Regions from separate parts of the Paenibacillus sp. PDC88 genome, predicted to be linked through region 3. Evidence: predicted binding sites of a transcription regulator. Region 3 holds the regulator's gene; each other region holds the start of a gene.
What was found. The regulator Rex, encoded in region 3, represses fermentation and respiration genes when NADH is low (regulators of the CRP and FNR family bind a similar motif). The targets are predictions, from matches to a motif close to TTGTGAAATATTTCACAA.
Positions count from the first base shown of each region.

Region 1: the regulator Rex is predicted to act here: its motif matches at 2,303-2,320, upstream of nadA (quinolinate synthase NadA).
Region 2: the regulator Rex is predicted to act here: its motif matches at 3,820-3,837, upstream of BLW49_RS11490 (formate/nitrite transporter family protein).

Region 1 covers NZ_FNNT01000014.1:45,794-51,327, forward strand. Annotated here, with positions in the region: gene ftsH (ATP-dependent zinc metalloprotease FtsH) at 30-2,084, shown strand; gene nadA (quinolinate synthase NadA) at 2,386-3,324, shown strand; gene nadB (L-aspartate oxidase) at 3,378-4,991, shown strand; gene nadC (carboxylating nicotinate-nucleotide diphosphorylase) at 4,984-5,534, shown strand, end outside.
Region 2 covers NZ_FNNT01000003.1:206,616-212,149, reverse strand. Annotated here, with positions in the region: gene BLW49_RS11505 (glutathione peroxidase) at 1-468, shown strand, start outside; gene BLW49_RS11500 (MFS transporter) at 610-1,845, opposite strand; gene BLW49_RS11495 (FAD-dependent oxidoreductase) at 2,300-3,676, shown strand; gene BLW49_RS11490 (formate/nitrite transporter family protein) at 3,905-4,732, shown strand; gene BLW49_RS11485 (molybdopterin-containing oxidoreductase family protein) at 5,019-5,534, shown strand, end outside.
Region 3 covers NZ_FNNT01000002.1:283,276-288,809, reverse strand. Annotated here, with positions in the region: gene BLW49_RS07965 (AAA family ATPase) at 1-638, opposite strand, end outside; gene BLW49_RS07960 (hypothetical protein) at 631-1,158, opposite strand; gene BLW49_RS07955 (cell wall elongation regulator TseB-like domain-containing protein) at 1,333-1,854, opposite strand; gene BLW49_RS07950 (amidohydrolase) at 1,886-3,184, opposite strand; gene BLW49_RS07945 (redox-sensing transcriptional repressor Rex) at 3,174-3,830, opposite strand; gene dinG (ATP-dependent DNA helicase DinG) at 3,875-5,534, opposite strand, start outside.

The sequences.
Region 1 (5,534 bases), on a different contig from region 3:
AACTTAAGTGTCTTGAGAGGAGGTAGGGGATGAATCGGTTCATCCGGAATTCTGGCTTTTATTTAATTTTATTTTTAGTAGTGGTCGGTATCTACCAGGTAATTAATGGTGGAAATGAAGCGGCTGATACCCCTAAATACAATCAGTTTCGGCAGGAGTTATCCGCTAACAACGTAAAGAATCTGAGCCTCCAATTTGACGGTTACACATATCGTGTAACAGGTCAATATAATGAAGTAGCTGAAGGCAAACCAGAAAATTTCATTACGTATATCCCTTACACTGAGACTGCTGTACAGGAAATCGTTGAGGCCAGCGAGACCAATGGCTTTGAACTTGAGCAACAACCGATGAAGGGTGACAGCATTTGGCTGACACTGCTAACATCGTTTATACCTCTTATTTTAATGTTTGTTCTGTTCTTCTTCCTATTCAATCAGGCACAGGGCGGCGGCGGCAAAGTGATGAACTTTGGCAAGAGCCGTGCACGTCTGTATAACGAAGAGAAGAAGAAGGTTACTTTTGAGGATGTCGCAGGAGCTGATGAAGAGAAGCAAGAGCTTGTCGAAGTCGTGGAGTTCTTGAAGGATCCTCGTAAATTTGCGGCAGTTGGCGCAAGAATTCCAAAAGGGGTTCTGCTTAACGGACCTCCGGGAACAGGTAAGACGCTCCTTGCTCGTGCAGTTGCAGGAGAAGCAGGCGTACCGTTCTTCAGTATTTCGGGTTCTGACTTCGTCGAAATGTTCGTCGGTGTCGGTGCATCCCGTGTACGTGACTTGTTTGAGAATGCGAAAAAGAATGCTCCATGTATCATCTTTATTGACGAGATTGATGCGGTAGGTCGTCAGCGCGGCGCCGGACTCGGCGGCGGTCATGACGAGCGTGAGCAAACGCTCAACCAGTTGCTCGTTGAAATGGACGGCTTCGGTGCAAATGAAGGTATTATCATTATTGCTGCGACGAACCGTCAAGACATTCTTGACCCAGCCCTTCTCCGCCCAGGACGTTTTGACCGTCAAATCACGGTAGACCGTCCGGACGTTAAAGGCCGTGAGGCAGTTCTGAAAGTACATGCGCGCAATAAACCACTTACGAAAGACGTTAAGATGGATGTTATTGCGAAGCGTACGACCGGGTTTACCGGTGCAGACCTGGAGAACCTGCTGAATGAAGCAGCACTTCTGGCTGCAAGACGTAATCGTAAAGACATCTCCATGCGTGAGATGGATGAAGCGATTGACCGTGTCATTGTCGGTACTGAGAAGAAGAGCCGTGTAGTCAGCGATCGCGAGAAGCGCATTGTCGCTTATCACGAAGCAGGGCATACGATTGTCGGATATTTCTTGGAGCATGCCGATATGGTTCATAAAGTAACGATTGTCCCACGTGGACGTGCAGGCGGATATGTTATCATGATGCCTAAAGAAGATCGTATGCTTGCAACGAAGCCGGAGCTGCTTGACCGTATTACTGGTTTGCTCGGCGGACGTGCTGCCGAAGAAATCTTTATCGGTGAAATCGGAACTGGTGCATACAGTGACTTCCAACAAGCGACAGGCATTGTACGCAGCATGGTTATGGAATATGGTATGAGTGAGAAGCTCGGACCGCTTCAATTTGGCAACTCTCAAGGACAAGTCTTCTTGGGACGCGATTTTGGACACGAGCCTAACTATAGTGATGCGATTGCCCATGAAATCGACCAAGAGATGAGACGCATGATCACAGAATGCTATGAGCAAGCTAAAGAATTGCTGAACAAGTATTCTAAGGAAGTGCATCTGATTGCTGAAACTCTTCTTGAGAGAGAAACGCTTGATCTTGAAGATATTAAGCAGTTGATAGAGAAAGGTGCCATTACTGACAAGGGTACTGACTCGTCTGGAGGTTCTTCCGAGAGCGGCGAGCCTGTCATCGATAATGTTGGTGATGTGCGTGTCCGTATTCAAGGTAAAGAGAACAACGGATCTCAGCCTGGTGATATTTCCAATGATGGTCCGAGTCAGACAGAGCCTGACACAACATCATCTAACCCAGAGTCTGGGGATGCAAATTCACCCGATCACAACAAACCAACGACGTAATGAATGAGTCATTAAAAGAGATTAAACCGGAGAACGCACGAGCGTTCTCCGGTTTTTTTGATTTAACATGGACAATGCTCCTTAATTTGCGACAATTTTGTGAATTGACACATGGAGGAACCTTCTGTAAATTAGGTGTAAACCTGAATCAGCTTCATGGACTCAGAAATTCAAGTGAGAATGAAATTGATCCACCGATGGTATTCGTATGTCGTACTTTGTGAATCGAATAACAAGCGATGGCATCACAAAGGTGAAAGCGGTTTTTATCTATTGCTTATATAAGGGAGAGGGTCTTCAAGTGGAAGCATTAGCATTAGAGCGTAAGGCAGAAATGAATCGTGAACTGAAGGAACGTATTAAGGTGTTAAAGAAAGAGCGTAATGCAATTATTTTGGCACATTATTATCAACGTGATGAGATTCAGGAGGTAGCTGACTTTCGGGGGGATTCATTCCTGCTTGCTCAGAAGGCAGCACAGACCGATGCCGATGTTATTGTGTTCTGCGGTGTTCACTTCATGGGAGAGAGCGCGAAGATTCTGGCACCGGACAAGAAAGTCATTATTCCGGATGAAAGAGCCGGCTGTCCTATGGCAGACATGGTAAATGTGGATGGACTGCGCAAGCTAAAAGCACAGCATCCGAATGCAAAGGTGGTTACATATATAAACTCCTCGGCCGAGATCAAGGCAGAGACAGATATATGCTGTACTTCTTCCAATGCAGTTAAAGTCATTCAATCCTTGGATGCAGAAGAAATTATTTGGGTACCTGATAAAAATCTGGGCCATTATGTACAGCAGCATACAGACAAGAAGATGATCATCTGGGAAGGCTATTGCAATACTCATGATATGCTGACCGTAAAAGATGTCGTTGAAATGCGTGCCAAATATCCGAATGCAGAGTTTGTTGTTCATCCAGAATGCCGCCCAGAGGTCGTTGAGATGGGTGATTTTGTGGGAAGTACGACAGCTATTTTAGAATATTGCAGAGATTCGGCATGTAAAGAATTTATTGTAGGTACGGAGGACGGAACAGGATATCAGCTTCGAGTGGATAGTCCGGATAAGGAATTCCACTTTGCAACGAAGTTCTTGGTCTGCCCGAATATGAAGGTGAACAATCTCAAGAAGCTGGCTAAGGCACTTGAAACCATGAAGCCCGAAATTTATGTGCCGCAGGATGTGGCTGATCGTGCTCGTTTGTCCCTTGAGCGTATGTTGCAGGTGAAATAATTCACTATGTTTGAGCAGTCCACCTTTTATGAAGAGACGGGAGACAGCAGACGATGATTCCTTCTTACTTGGTTAATTTCGATTTGAAAGAACTGCCTCGAATCGAAACCGATATTCTGATTATTGGCTCAGGCATTGCCGGACTTTACACAGCAATTGAAGCGAGCAGAGATCATCGGGTTCTTATGATTACGAAGAAAACACTCCTTGAGAGCAACACAAGGTACGCGCAAGGAGGCATTGCAGCCGTGACGGCCGAGGATGACTCGCCCCTTTATCATATGCAGGATACATTAACAGCAGGGGCAGGATTGTGCCGCAGCGAAGCGGTGGAGGTACTGGTTAGTGAAGGACCGGACCGGGTTCAGGAGCTCATTCAGCTGGGGACGGCATTTGATATTGAGAACGGCGAGCTTGCACTAACACAAGAGGGGGCACACAGCCATCGCCGGATATTACATGCCAATGGGGATGCAACAGGCTATGAGATCGTAAGAGCCCTGGCTAAAGAAGCAGCAGATCATCCGTCCATTAACGTATGGGATGAGCATTTTGTAATCGATTTAATTACAGAAGCTGGTGAATGCATCGGTGCTCTTGTCCAGTCTGCGAATGGTCAGCGTACTTTTGTGCGAGCCGATGCCGTTGTTCTCTGTTCTGGTGGAGCAGGGCAGTTGTATCGTTATACAACGAACCCTGAGGTGGCTACGGCAGACGGTGTAGCTATGGCCTACCGGGCAGGAGCTGAGATTCGGGATATGGAATTTATCCAGTTCCACCCGACATCATTATGTTATCCTGAGGCGCCTAGATTTCTGATCTCAGAGGCTGTACGAGGAGAAGGGGCCGTGCTGCGGAATATTCATGGAAATCGGTTCATGGAGCGGTATCACCCTCAGCTGGAGCTTGCACCGAGAGATGTGGTTGCTCGTGCCATCGTAAGTGAGATGGAGGACACTCATGCAACACATGTCTATCTGGATATTACACATGAGACGCCAGAGCTCATTAAGCGCCGTTTTCCAACGATCTATGAGACCTGTATGAGCTATGGTCTTGATATGACAGCGGACTGGATTCCTGTAGCCCCAGCGGCTCACTATATGATGGGCGGTGTAAAGACGGACCTGCACGGAGAGAGCAGCATCCCTCGACTCTTCGCATGTGGCGAGGTATCCTCAACTGGGGTGCATGGAGCTAATCGACTGGCAAGCAACTCCTTGTCTGAGGCGATCGTATTTGGCAAGCGTATTGTAGATAGAATTAGACAGCTGCCTGACACCAAGCACCATACTTCTATACTTCGCGTTCAGCGAGAGCTTACTGCTGGTGCTTCGGAATCTGTGCATGTACGAAGGCTGGCTCTGCAGAAGGTGATGGTTAGACAAGTAGGGCTGCGGCGAACGGAATCGGGATTGTTGAAGGGTAAAATTCTACTGGAGCAGGAACGCTCTATTTTTAATAGCAAGCTTGATAAGCAGGAAGAATACGAATTCGCAAATTTGCTGACCTGTGCACTGCTGGTTACAGAGGGCGCCTTATACCGGAAGGAAAGTCGTGGAGCCCATTATCGCGAGGATTATCCCGTAAGAAATGATCATCGCTGGCAGATGCATACGGTTCAGCAGCGGGATCGGGACATTGTGGAGGAAGTAAGTCATGCTTAATGGATATAATGAAGTATTGAAGGAATCAATTAAAGGCTGGCTGCAAGAGGATGTGGGTGCAGGTGACGTTACTTCCTTGACGACAATCCCGGAAGGACATAAGTCCAAAGCTGTCATTCACGCCAAGGATGAAGGTATCATTGCAGGAATTACAGTCGCTGAGCTTGTATTTCAAATTGTAGACCCAGAGCTCAAGTTTACGGCTTGTGTCCAGGATGGCGATGTGGTGACTAAGGGAACGATCCTCGCAGAAGTGGAAGGAAGCACACACCGTCTTCTGACGGGAGAACGCCTGGCTCTGAATTTGCTGCAAAGGATGTCCGGAATTGCGACAAGAACACGTAGCTATGTGGATGCTCTGGAGGGTCTTAACACAAGGCTCGTCGATACGCGGAAAACAACACCGGGCCATCGTATGCTTGAGAAATATGCTGTCCGGATCGGCGGCGGTCATAATCATCGGTTTGGACTTTATGATGCGGTTATGATCAAAGATAATCACATCAAAGGAGCAGGCGGGATTACCGAGGCTGTTCAGCGTGC
Region 2 (5,534 bases), on a different contig from region 3:
TATGGTTACACTGCAGTGACAACGGCCAATCAGGAGGTCCCTCTTGATATGTACACTGGGAAAGTGCTGGTTATTGCGAATACAGCGAGCAAATGCGGGCTGACACCGCAATATGGCGAGCTGCAGAAGTTGTATGACCGCTACAAGGATCAGGGACTTGTTGTATTAGCATTTCCTTGCAATCAGTTTGGCGGGCAGGAGCCGGGAACGAGCGGAGAAGCTGAAGAGTTCTGTCAGATCAATTACGGTGTGAATTTTCCGGTCTTTGCCAAAGTAGAGGTGAACGGAGAGAACACCCATCCCTTGTTCCAGTACCTCAAAGAGCAGGAGCCTGGTGCTGGCGAGACCAGTGACATCCAGTGGAATTTCACGAAGTTTGTTATTGATCGGGATGGACAGGTGATTCAGCGCTTTGAGCCCAAGCAATCTCCAGAAGAAATGACCGAGCTCATCGAGAAGCTGTTGTAGGTAGATTTTATATTATTATGAAAAAAACGAAGCTTGTCACCCATTAATGGAATCAAAAGATTCTATGGGATGACAAGCTTTTTATATTGAGATCATGCTTTCCATATATCGTGCTGAATTGAAACGGCTGATTTGTAAATGCTAATACCGATCCACCTGTTTAAGTACAGGTGAAGAAGATTTGGTAAAGGCATAATTGCTGCTTCGCCTGCTGCGAATGATCATCCAGGCAGCGATAAGAAGCACGAGTCCATTAAGGACGAAGATCCAGCGGATCGGCATCAGGCTGCCAAGCAGACCGCCGATAATTGGCCCTGCCATGGTCGCGAGCTGCGAAGCCGATTGGTTGAGGCTGAAGGCCCTGCCTCTAAATGCGGAATCCGTCGTTTCCACGATGAGTGCATTAATGGTTGGATATACAGCAGCAAAAAACAATCCGTATCCGAACCGAAGCAGGCCGAAGCCAATATAATCGCTTACAAGAACCTGAAGCATGTTGCCAAGTCCGCCGCCGACAAGTCCAATAATGAGAATTTTGGAGTAGCCGATTCGCTGTCCAATCTTGGCCCACCTTGGAGCCATGATGATGGTCGCGATGCCGACGGAAGAGAAAATAATTCCAGAGGTCAGGGAGGCTTCATCAACCGATACACCCATCTCCATGACGTATACGGTAAGAAGCGGCTCCAGAATCATGACAGAAAAAGTCGTCACGGCCATAATGGCGAGCAGTGCCATGAATGGTTTATTGGCAGATGCCTGCTTAATATCATCCCGTACTCTTGAACGGGCGGCAGAACGATTAAAATTATGCTCTTTGACAAAGAAGGTAGCAATGAGTGCGGACACCAGCACAATCAGGGCAGAGAACAGAAAAGCATTGCGGTTACCGTAGTAATGGCTGACAACTCCGCCGATCAAGGGACCGATGATGCTGCCGGTAGCTCCTGCGGTCGACATGATCCCGAGAGCATATCCGGTTTTGGCCTCCGGCGTGTTCGTGGCTACGAGCGCAATGGAAGCAGGCACGAAGCCCGCTAGCAGCCCCTGAAAGATGCGGACGGCAATAAAGACATAAGGATCGTGCACAAAGTAGCTGATTAAATACAGGAAGGCAAGCGCAAATCCTGAGCGAATGAGCATCGGTTTTCGCCCGTATTTGTCAGCAAGAGAGCCCCAGAAAGGGGATATCAGTGCACTGGCGAGAAAAGTAATCCCAAAAGCAACCCCGGCCCACAGCTCGATATAGTCTTCTCCGACATCCAGCTCGGTATTCATAAATATGGGCAAGAAGGGGATGGAGATGGAATAAGCTGTGCTGCAAAAAAAGACACCGACCCATAGCACAAACAAATTCCGTTTCCAAGAGAACTTCATAATGTGCAGCTCCTTTCCTAATAAAATAAACCGTATTTCGCGGCTGATCCGCTAACAGGTCTCATTCTACTCCTAAAATATGGAACCGCCAATGGCAGCAGGGAGTCCAGCTGTCTTTCGGGGAACGAAGGAGAACGGTCCAAATGTATCAAATCCCTTTCTAATCAAGGCTTTCTGAGTTCATTTGTTTTCTTTAGCGGCCTTATAAACAAAATTTTTTGTAAAAAGTTAAACTTGGCTTGAATTGTGAAATGTGTCACATTATAATAAAGACATAGACATAGTGAAATAAATCACATTCAACAAAGATAGGATGCTACAGGGCAGTTTTTCGATGGATGGTTATTAGCTTAGCTTAACGAAATAAAGCCCTGGCATCGTTAACCCTATAGTAGTGAAATATTTCACATCACAACCATAAAGCTCTTTTTTAACCTTAAGGAGGTATTTTAGAATGAAAGTAGCCGTTATTGGATGTACACACGCTGGGACAGCAGCCATTATTAATACAGCAAAGCTTTATCCAGATGCCGAAATTACCGTTTATGAACGCAATGACAATGTATCCTTCTTATCCTGCGGGATTGCACTATATGTTGGCGGGGTCGTTAAAGATCCTCACGGATTGTTCTATTCTTCACCTGCACAGCTGCAGGAGCTGGGCGTCAAAATGCGTATGCTTCATGAAGTAATTGAAGTGGATACGAAGGCTAAATCGCTTAAAGCACGCAGCTTGAACACAGGCGAGGAGCTTGTGGACACTTATGACAAGCTGATTGTGACGACTGGATCATGGCCGATTATTCCGAATCTTGAAGGGATTGATCTGAACAACGTGCTTCTGTGCAAGAACTATGAGCACTCCAATACGATTATTGCCAAATCTCAAGATGCACGCCACGTAACCGTTGTAGGTGCAGGCTATATCGGTATTGAGCTGGTCGAAGCATTCCAGATGAATGGCAAAGAAGTAACGCTGATTGATGCAGAAGACCGCATTCTAAGCAAATATTTGGATGCTGAATTTACCGACCGTATTCAGTCCGACCTCACGGACAAGGGCATTCAGCTTGTGCTTGGCGAGAAAGTAAGCCGCTTCGAAGGAGAAGAGGGCAGCGTACGCAAAGTCGTTACCGACAAAGGCACTTACGAAACCGATCTGGTTATTCTGTGCATTGGCTTCCGTCCGAACACCGAGCTCTTAAAGGGTCAGGTTGACATGATGCCGAACGGAGCGATTCTGGTGGATCGCTACATGCGCACAAGCAATCCTGATGTCTTTGCAGCCGGAGACAGCAGTGCGATCTATTACAATCCAACTCGACAAGCATCCTATATTCCGCTCGCAACCAATGCGGTGCGCATGGGTACGCTGGTTGCCCGCAACCTCAAGGCTCCTGTGACACGCTACATGGGAACCCAAGGTACATCAGGGATCAAGATTTATGAACAGAACATCGCGGGAACAGGCCTGACAGAAGCTGGGGCAGTAGCAGCGGGACTTAAGGTCGAGAGCGTTACTCTCGAGGACAGCTATCGTCCGGAATTCATGCCTACGGCAGAGAAGGTTCTAATTAAAGTGATATTTGAGCAGGAATCCCGCCGGATTGTGGGGGCACAGCTGATGAGTGAAGCCGAGCTTACACAGTCGATTAATACCTTGTCCGTATGTATCCAGAATGAGATGACTGTAGATGAGCTGGCGTTTATCGACTTCTTCTTCCAGCCGCACTACAACAAGCCTTGGAACTTCCTGAACAGTGTAGGACAGAAAGCACTGAAGCCAGTTGATGCCCAAGCTCAAGAGAAGAAGGAAGAGGTTCTCGTTTAATAATCCTATATTTGATTGGACTTATGACCGTCAGCGCATTTTGCTCTGGCGGTTTTTTCATACGCTAAGAATTGCAGTTTATTCTAAATCGTCTTATCTGCAAGTGAAGACTACGAATAAGAATACCGATCCAGTATTTATGTTTGTGAATTTATTAACAATCGAGAGCTTGAAAAAGCGATACAATGGAGGTATGGGTTAATGTAAAAGAAATAAGGGGGATGGCTCATGGCAGCTCAGAAACCTAAAGACATTGCTGAACTTACAGCGGATACCGGCTTTGCCAAAGCCCATAATCCACTATCTGTCGTCTTGATCCTCGGCTTTTTGGCGGGTGTATATATATCCCTTGGATTTCTGCTCTATATCAGGGTTACCGCAGCGGCTCCCGAAGCTTGGGGCAGTATTACGAATCTGATCGGGGCGCTTGTATTCCCCATCGGCCTGGTGCTGGTATTGATTGCCGGAGGAGAGCTCCTGACGGGCAATATGATGGCCGTATCTCTGGCAAGATTGCGAGGGCGGATCTCTACACTTCTGCTCATCCGAAACATGGCGCTTGTCACGTTGGCAAATTTCGCGGGGGCCATTTTTGTTGCCTACTTTTTCGGTCATGTGCTGGGGATGACAGGTGAAAGCGTCTATCTGGATAAAGTGGTGGATATGGCGGGACATAAGCTGGAAGACAGCTTCCTGCAGGCTTTTATTTCGGGAATAGGCTGTAACTGGCTTGTGGCACTTGCGGTGTGGCTGTCTTATGCAGCAGATACGATGAGTGGAAAGGTGCTCGGGATCTGGATTCCGACAGCAGCGTTTGTAGCGATTGGCTTTCAGCACGTTGTCGCGAACATGTTTCTCATACCCGCTGCCATATTTGAAGGACATTATTCCTGGAGCATGTATCTGGCTAATTTCATTCCGGTTTGGCTGGGCAATTTTGCAGGTGGAGCCGTGTTTGTAGCAGGTGCCTATTATTTGGCGTATCTTCATGAACAGCCGCAAGGCAAGCCTCTTGCACAGGGTGCCAAGGACAATACTAAAATTCGCCATGTCTAGGTTCGGGGGAACGAAACCTTTACATGACGAATTTTCGGGAGTGGTCTATGATACGGCACTTGGAGGAGGGGTCTTCCTAACTCCTAACTGCCTTGATTTTTATTACCCTTGCATGGAAATGATGAAACAAGTGAAAAAAATATTTTTGATTAGATCAGCTCGTGTGAAAAGCGGTTACTGCCAGTGGCGGGAACTGCTTTTATTTTTTGTCACACTTTGACGATTATGGAATCCGGAATTATGATAAAAGAACTGGTTTGAGCGACTTTGAAACTTAAGAAGTGCTATGAGAAAGGAGAGGCAAGCTGTGATTAATGAACAGAATGGAATATTTCCTGCTGTATGTCCACTTGATTGCCCCGACACCTGCGGACTACTGTTGCATAAGAAGGAAGGCAAAATTGTGAAGGTGACCGGCAACCCGGATCACCCGATTACCAAGGGCGCCATTTGTAACAAGGTCCGAAACATGACAGAACGTATATATGATGAGAAACGTCTGAAGTATCCTTTGCGGAGAACGGGTCTCAAGGGCGAGGGTAAATTTGAGCGGATAACCTGGGAGGAAGCGATCAGCGAGATTACGGGACGTTTCAAGGCTATATCGCAGGAATACGGAGCAGAGGCTATTTTGCCTTACAGCTTCTATGGAAATATGGGGATTCTCGGTGTAGACGGAATGGATCGGCGCTTCTTCAATGCGCTTGGTGCAAGTCAGCTGGAGCAGACCATATGTAATGCAGCCGGCACTACCGGATGGAAATATACGATGGGTGCGAACCGGGGGACTGTGCCGGAAGAA
Region 3 (5,534 bases):
GGTGCATCAGAATTGTATATGCCGTCCATCTCCGTTAGCAGCTGGTTCAGGGTCTGGTCATATTCGCGCTGCTGCCCGCCTTCTCTTTTACCACCGATGACATCGATCTCATCAATAAAAATAATGGCGTTTTCTTTGTTTTCCTTGGCTGCTCTTGTTCTGGCATCTTTAAATAATTCACGGATACGTCCTGCCCCGACACCAACATACATTTCTACAAATTCACTGCCGGCAGCAGCGATAAATACAGAATTGGTGTAGTGTGCAGCGGCCTTCGCCATCAGCGTCTTCCCTGTACCCGGAGGGCCTGTCAGCAATATACCCTTCAGTGGACGAATGCCAAACTTCTGAATTTCATCGTGTCTTACTAAGAAGTCCAGTGCTTCACGGAGCTCCTGTTTAGCGCTGTCCTGTCCTCCAATTTCCTCAAAGGTGAGCTTGGCGGGACCCGCTTTCTTGCGCTTCTTCTCACTGCTTGCTCCTACGGCGAGTCCGCCGCGTGTCTGCATCAGGAAGACTACACCGCCTGCGAGCAGGGCAATAAGCAGTACTGGAATAATATTAACTCCTATAAAGACAAGAAATAGAAGCACGACCGGAACGACCCCGATTAAAATCTCCTTTAACCAATTAGGCATTAGGCCACACTCCCATCGTAGCCGGCTGTCTCGGCAGAATAATATACTTGCTTGCTTCTCCATCTGACAGGCTTACATATACGTTCTCATTATCAATATCATAGTCAACCTGGATGCTGCCTTCGCTCATTTCCTTGAGCTTCTCAGGAATTTGCGTGTATTGTCTAGTCTCCATTGCTTCAGCAACGGTAAATAACGCATTGGACCAGAAATCATCCAGCGTTTCCGTCGAATGATCCTTTACCTCCAGCTTCATCGTTCTTCCGTTCAGAAGCTCCTTGCCATCTGTGCGGATATAATCAACAAGACCTCTTATATTGGTATTCGGCTCGAGATCGAGATTCAAAACAACTTGATTCTGGTTAATATCTAGTTGAACATCGTTTACGCCGTCATAGTCGGCAACCAACTTCTCTATTGGCTTCTCAAGGGCCACCTGACGGTACACAAACCATCCTCCAAACAGCAGCGTAGCCGTAACCATAACCGTTATTGCTATCCGAATAGGACGTAATTTCAAGTGACAACCTCCTCATCTATTTTACCCACTCTATTTATTATTGATATGGGATATAGATATAGCATACCATATACAGACGTCCAAATCTAAACTATGAATTATTTTTCACAGTTTCCAATCCAAATAACCCCGAAATGGCCAATTGCGACCACTTCAGGGTATATTTTGTGTGCTTTATTCTGTGATCGGAAGCTGAAATCCTTCCTCTAACTCGGTTCCATCACTGAAACGATAGAAACGATAGTAGTACCGGTCCTTCTCTTTATAAAATAACTGCCAGACGTAAGTCTCATCATAAACTGCCGGCTGCAGTCTGACGATTTCAATGCCAGGCAGCTGTGAGCTGATCTTGGACCGCATTTCTTCCTCCGACGTTCCTTCTTCAATCTTCTCACTGTGCACACTATTTTCATCTGTCTTTGGCTTCTTGTCAGTACCGTATTGTACCCACACCATAACAGGCTCATTGTCGGCATTTACACCTTCAATTGTCCAATATATGGCATCCTCAGACCAGACCGATTTTTGTGTCTTTGTTACCGTAACCAGTTCTTCTTTTTCCTTTGCAATAGCGATTGCAGCTTCTTCCTCTGCCCATGTATCCTTCATTACATATTCATAAAATAAATAAATACCTAAGAGCACGAGTAAGAAAGCCACAATGCTGATGAGTATCCACTTTCTTTTTTTTCTCAAGGCTGAACTCCCTTCTTGCCCCCAGCATCAATCAGCGGGACGTCAGTCCTTCGAAAGCAGCTTGTGCTTCGCGTTTAATCCGTTCTTCATCCATCGTGAGCATCTCACCGTTCTTAACTAACTGCTTGCCATCCACCCAGACATGCTGAACGTCCTTGCTGCTTGCAGAATAGATGACATGTGATATCAAATCGGTGTAGGGCAGGAAATGAGCCTGATCCAGGTCAATGGCAACAAAATCAGCTTTTTTGCCTGGTGCCAGCACTCCCGTATCCTTGATGTAGATGGACTTCGCTCCATATTCAGTTCCCATACGCAGTGCTTCTGTGGCAGGTACGGCGGTTGGATCACCGCTGACTCCTTTGTGAATCAGAGCAGCTAGGCGCATCTCTTCAAACATATCCAAATTATTGTTGCTTGCTGCACCATCTGTAGCAAGCGATACAACAACCCCTGCTTTTAACAGCTCAGGTACTCGCGCAACACCGCTCGCCAGCTTCAGGTTGCTTCCAGGATTATGAGCAACAGCCACATTGTATTTGGCGAGCACCTCTATTTCTTCATCCGTTAAATGTACAGCATGTGCCACGAGAGAAGGTCTAGAGAAGAAGCCAAGCTTCTCCAGATGTGCTACTGGACGCAGCCCATACTCTTTTACATTCTGTTCTACTTCAGCGGCCGTTTCGGACATATGTGTATGCAGGGGTAAATTCAGCTCATGTGCCGCTTCTACAAATTTCTCAATAAACTCTGGTCCGCAAGTATATGGTGAATGTGGGGACAGCATCGTCGTGATACGTCCGTCTGCCTGATTATGCCATTCCCGGGCAAAGGTCGTTGCTTCCTTCAGCTTAAATGCACGCAGCTCATCTGAACCGAAGCCAATCGCTCCCCGCATCAGACTTGCGCGAATGCCCGACTCCTGTGCCACTTTCGCCACCTGATTCATCTGATCATACATATCAAGGAAGGCGGTAGTTCCACCTCTCAGCATTTCCAGAACAGATAGCGAGGTCCCCCAGTAGACATCCTCAGCTGTGAACTTTTCCTCCATCGGCCACATTTTTTCTTGAAGCCAGACCTGAAGAGCAAGATCATCGCCATAGCCGCGTAGAAGTGACATCGCTGCATGACCATGTGTATTGATAAGGCCAGGAATAAACAGCTGGTGCTTGCCGTCATGAACCGGAAGACCTTCTGTCCCTTCAGGTAGATCTTCACCTATATATGAGATGCGGTCATCCTCAATCAGCATATAACCGCTGACGATTCGCCATTCAGGATCACTTACTGCAAATTTGCCGTTCTTGATGAGCCACTTATTTGACATCCTCTTCCTCCTCTTTCCCTGCTTCGTTCTCTAGATAATAAGCCAGACTAAGCAGATCTGTAGTGAAGTCCGCTGTATGAATCCGGATATGAGCAGGAGCCTTGATAATAATCGGGGCAAAATTAAGGATCGCTTCAACTCCCGCCTCCACCAGATAATCCGCCACACGCTGAGCTTCCGAATCCGGAACCGTTATAATGCCGATTCTAATGTTCAGATCCTTTACTGTTTTCACCAGCTCTTCCATAGGCTGAACCGTGAGCGTATTGATATTGGAGCCAATCTTCGAGGGCTGGGAATCAAATACGGCGACAATCTTCATATTGTCTTTTACATATCGATTATAGTTCGACAAGGCATGTCCGAGATTACCAGCACCGACAAGTGCCACATTAATCTGTTGATCCAGCTTCAAGATTTGTCTGATTTTATCGATGAGATAAGCTACATCATAGCCGATGCCTTTGCGTCCAAAATCCCCGAAATAAGCGAGATCCTTACGGATTTGCGCTGGATTCAAATCCAGTCTGAGACCAAGCTCCTGTGAAGATACAGTGGTCACTTCTCTTTTGTACAGCTCTTGTAAATAACGCAGATATACTGGCAGTCTTCTTACGACAGCCTCTGAAATTTTGTCCGACTTCAATTACAATTCCCCCTCACAACTGCAAGCAGTGTCCGTGCTTTCTATTACTTCTCTTCATTCGTTACATGTTCCTCTAGCCACTCGCTGATACGCGGAACCATCTTGTCCGTTGTCATATGCTCCATTTTAGGACCTGGCAGGGAATATAAAAAGTACTTGCCATAATACGATTCAATGACTCTTGTATCATACACGATAACGATGCCTCGGTCCTTAGCGGTTCGCACCAGTCTTCCGAAACCTTGTTTAAACCGAATAACCGCCTGAGGTACCGAGAGCTTCATAAACGGATTTTTCTTCTCCTGCTGCAGCAGTTCGCTCTTGGCTTCTACAACAGGATGGTTAGGAGGCTGGAAAGGCAGCCGTACAATAGCCAAACAGGATAAAGCTTCTCCTGGAATATCGACACCTTCCCAGAAGCTGCTCGTTCCAAGCAATACAGAAGCTTTGGCCTCCTGGAATCTTCTCGTCAGCTTGGTCCGGCTCCCACTGTCTACCCCTTGTCCAAACACGGAAATATCACTTGAGGCGAGAGCTTCCTTCAGCGGCTCATGTACTTGTCTCAACATCTTGTAAGAGGTAAACAGGACAAGCATTCTGCCCTTCGTTGCCTGTGCGGCCTCTGACAAAGATTTGACGAGCATACTGACAAAATGATCATCACCCACACTGCCCTTCACACTTGGAAAATCACGCGGAACCACAAGAAGAGCTTGTTCCCGGTAATTAAACGGAGACGGCAGCTGTGATGTGAGCAATCTCTGCTGCTCCTGTGCTTCGGTCAGTCCAAGCTGATCGATCATAAACTGGAACGATTTATCTACCGATAAAGTAGCCGAGGTTAAAATAACGCTTCGCTTCTTATCAAAGAACATTTCCTTCAGCTGAGGACTTACATCTACAGGAACTGCATACAGCTGAAGCGACTTGCTCTTGAATTGTCCGCTGGCCTCCAGCCAATATACGGTCCCTGCATCATCAAGGCGCATGAAATGTCTTAATTGATCTTTGAAGCCAGCCAGATCCTTAACGAGCCCGGTAACGTCTGTAATAAGGCTGTCGGCCGTATAATCGTCGAGATCTTCTCTTACTTCACTAAGAACCTTATCTGCCTTACGAACCAATTCTGAAACCGTCACATAGAACTGATTCTCAACTGCTGCAAGCTTATCCCACTTCTTCGGTTTGTTCTGCGGCTTCAGTCTTAATGTGAACTGTCCTGCTTCTCCAGGGGCTGCATCACTTCGTTCTGGCAGTAAGCTGAACAGCATTTCACTGAGCTGATCCCAAGTTTCCTTCGCTTCTAGAGCGGATGGGAACAGCTGATCAATAGCAGAGGTCCACTCCACCATCTGCTCATGGCTGGACTGCGCTATTTTTTGACGCAGAGCAGGGAATTGTCCGTTCCGACTATCTTTAAATAATCGGGTAAGCGCATGAACCACCGTAAAATATTTCATATGCATTCCAAGATGCTTACCGGCGACCTCCTCGAATTGATGCGCCTCATCTATGACGAGATGCTCATAAGCAGGAAGCAATTGGTGACTAGCCTTAACGTCCGTAAACAGCTTGGAATGATTGGTAATCACTACATCAGCAATGCCGGCCTCATGTCTTGCACGATGGTAAAAGCATTTCTTAAACCAAGGGCAGCTTCGGCCCAGGCAGGAATCCGAATCGCTTTGTACCGTTTCCCAAAAA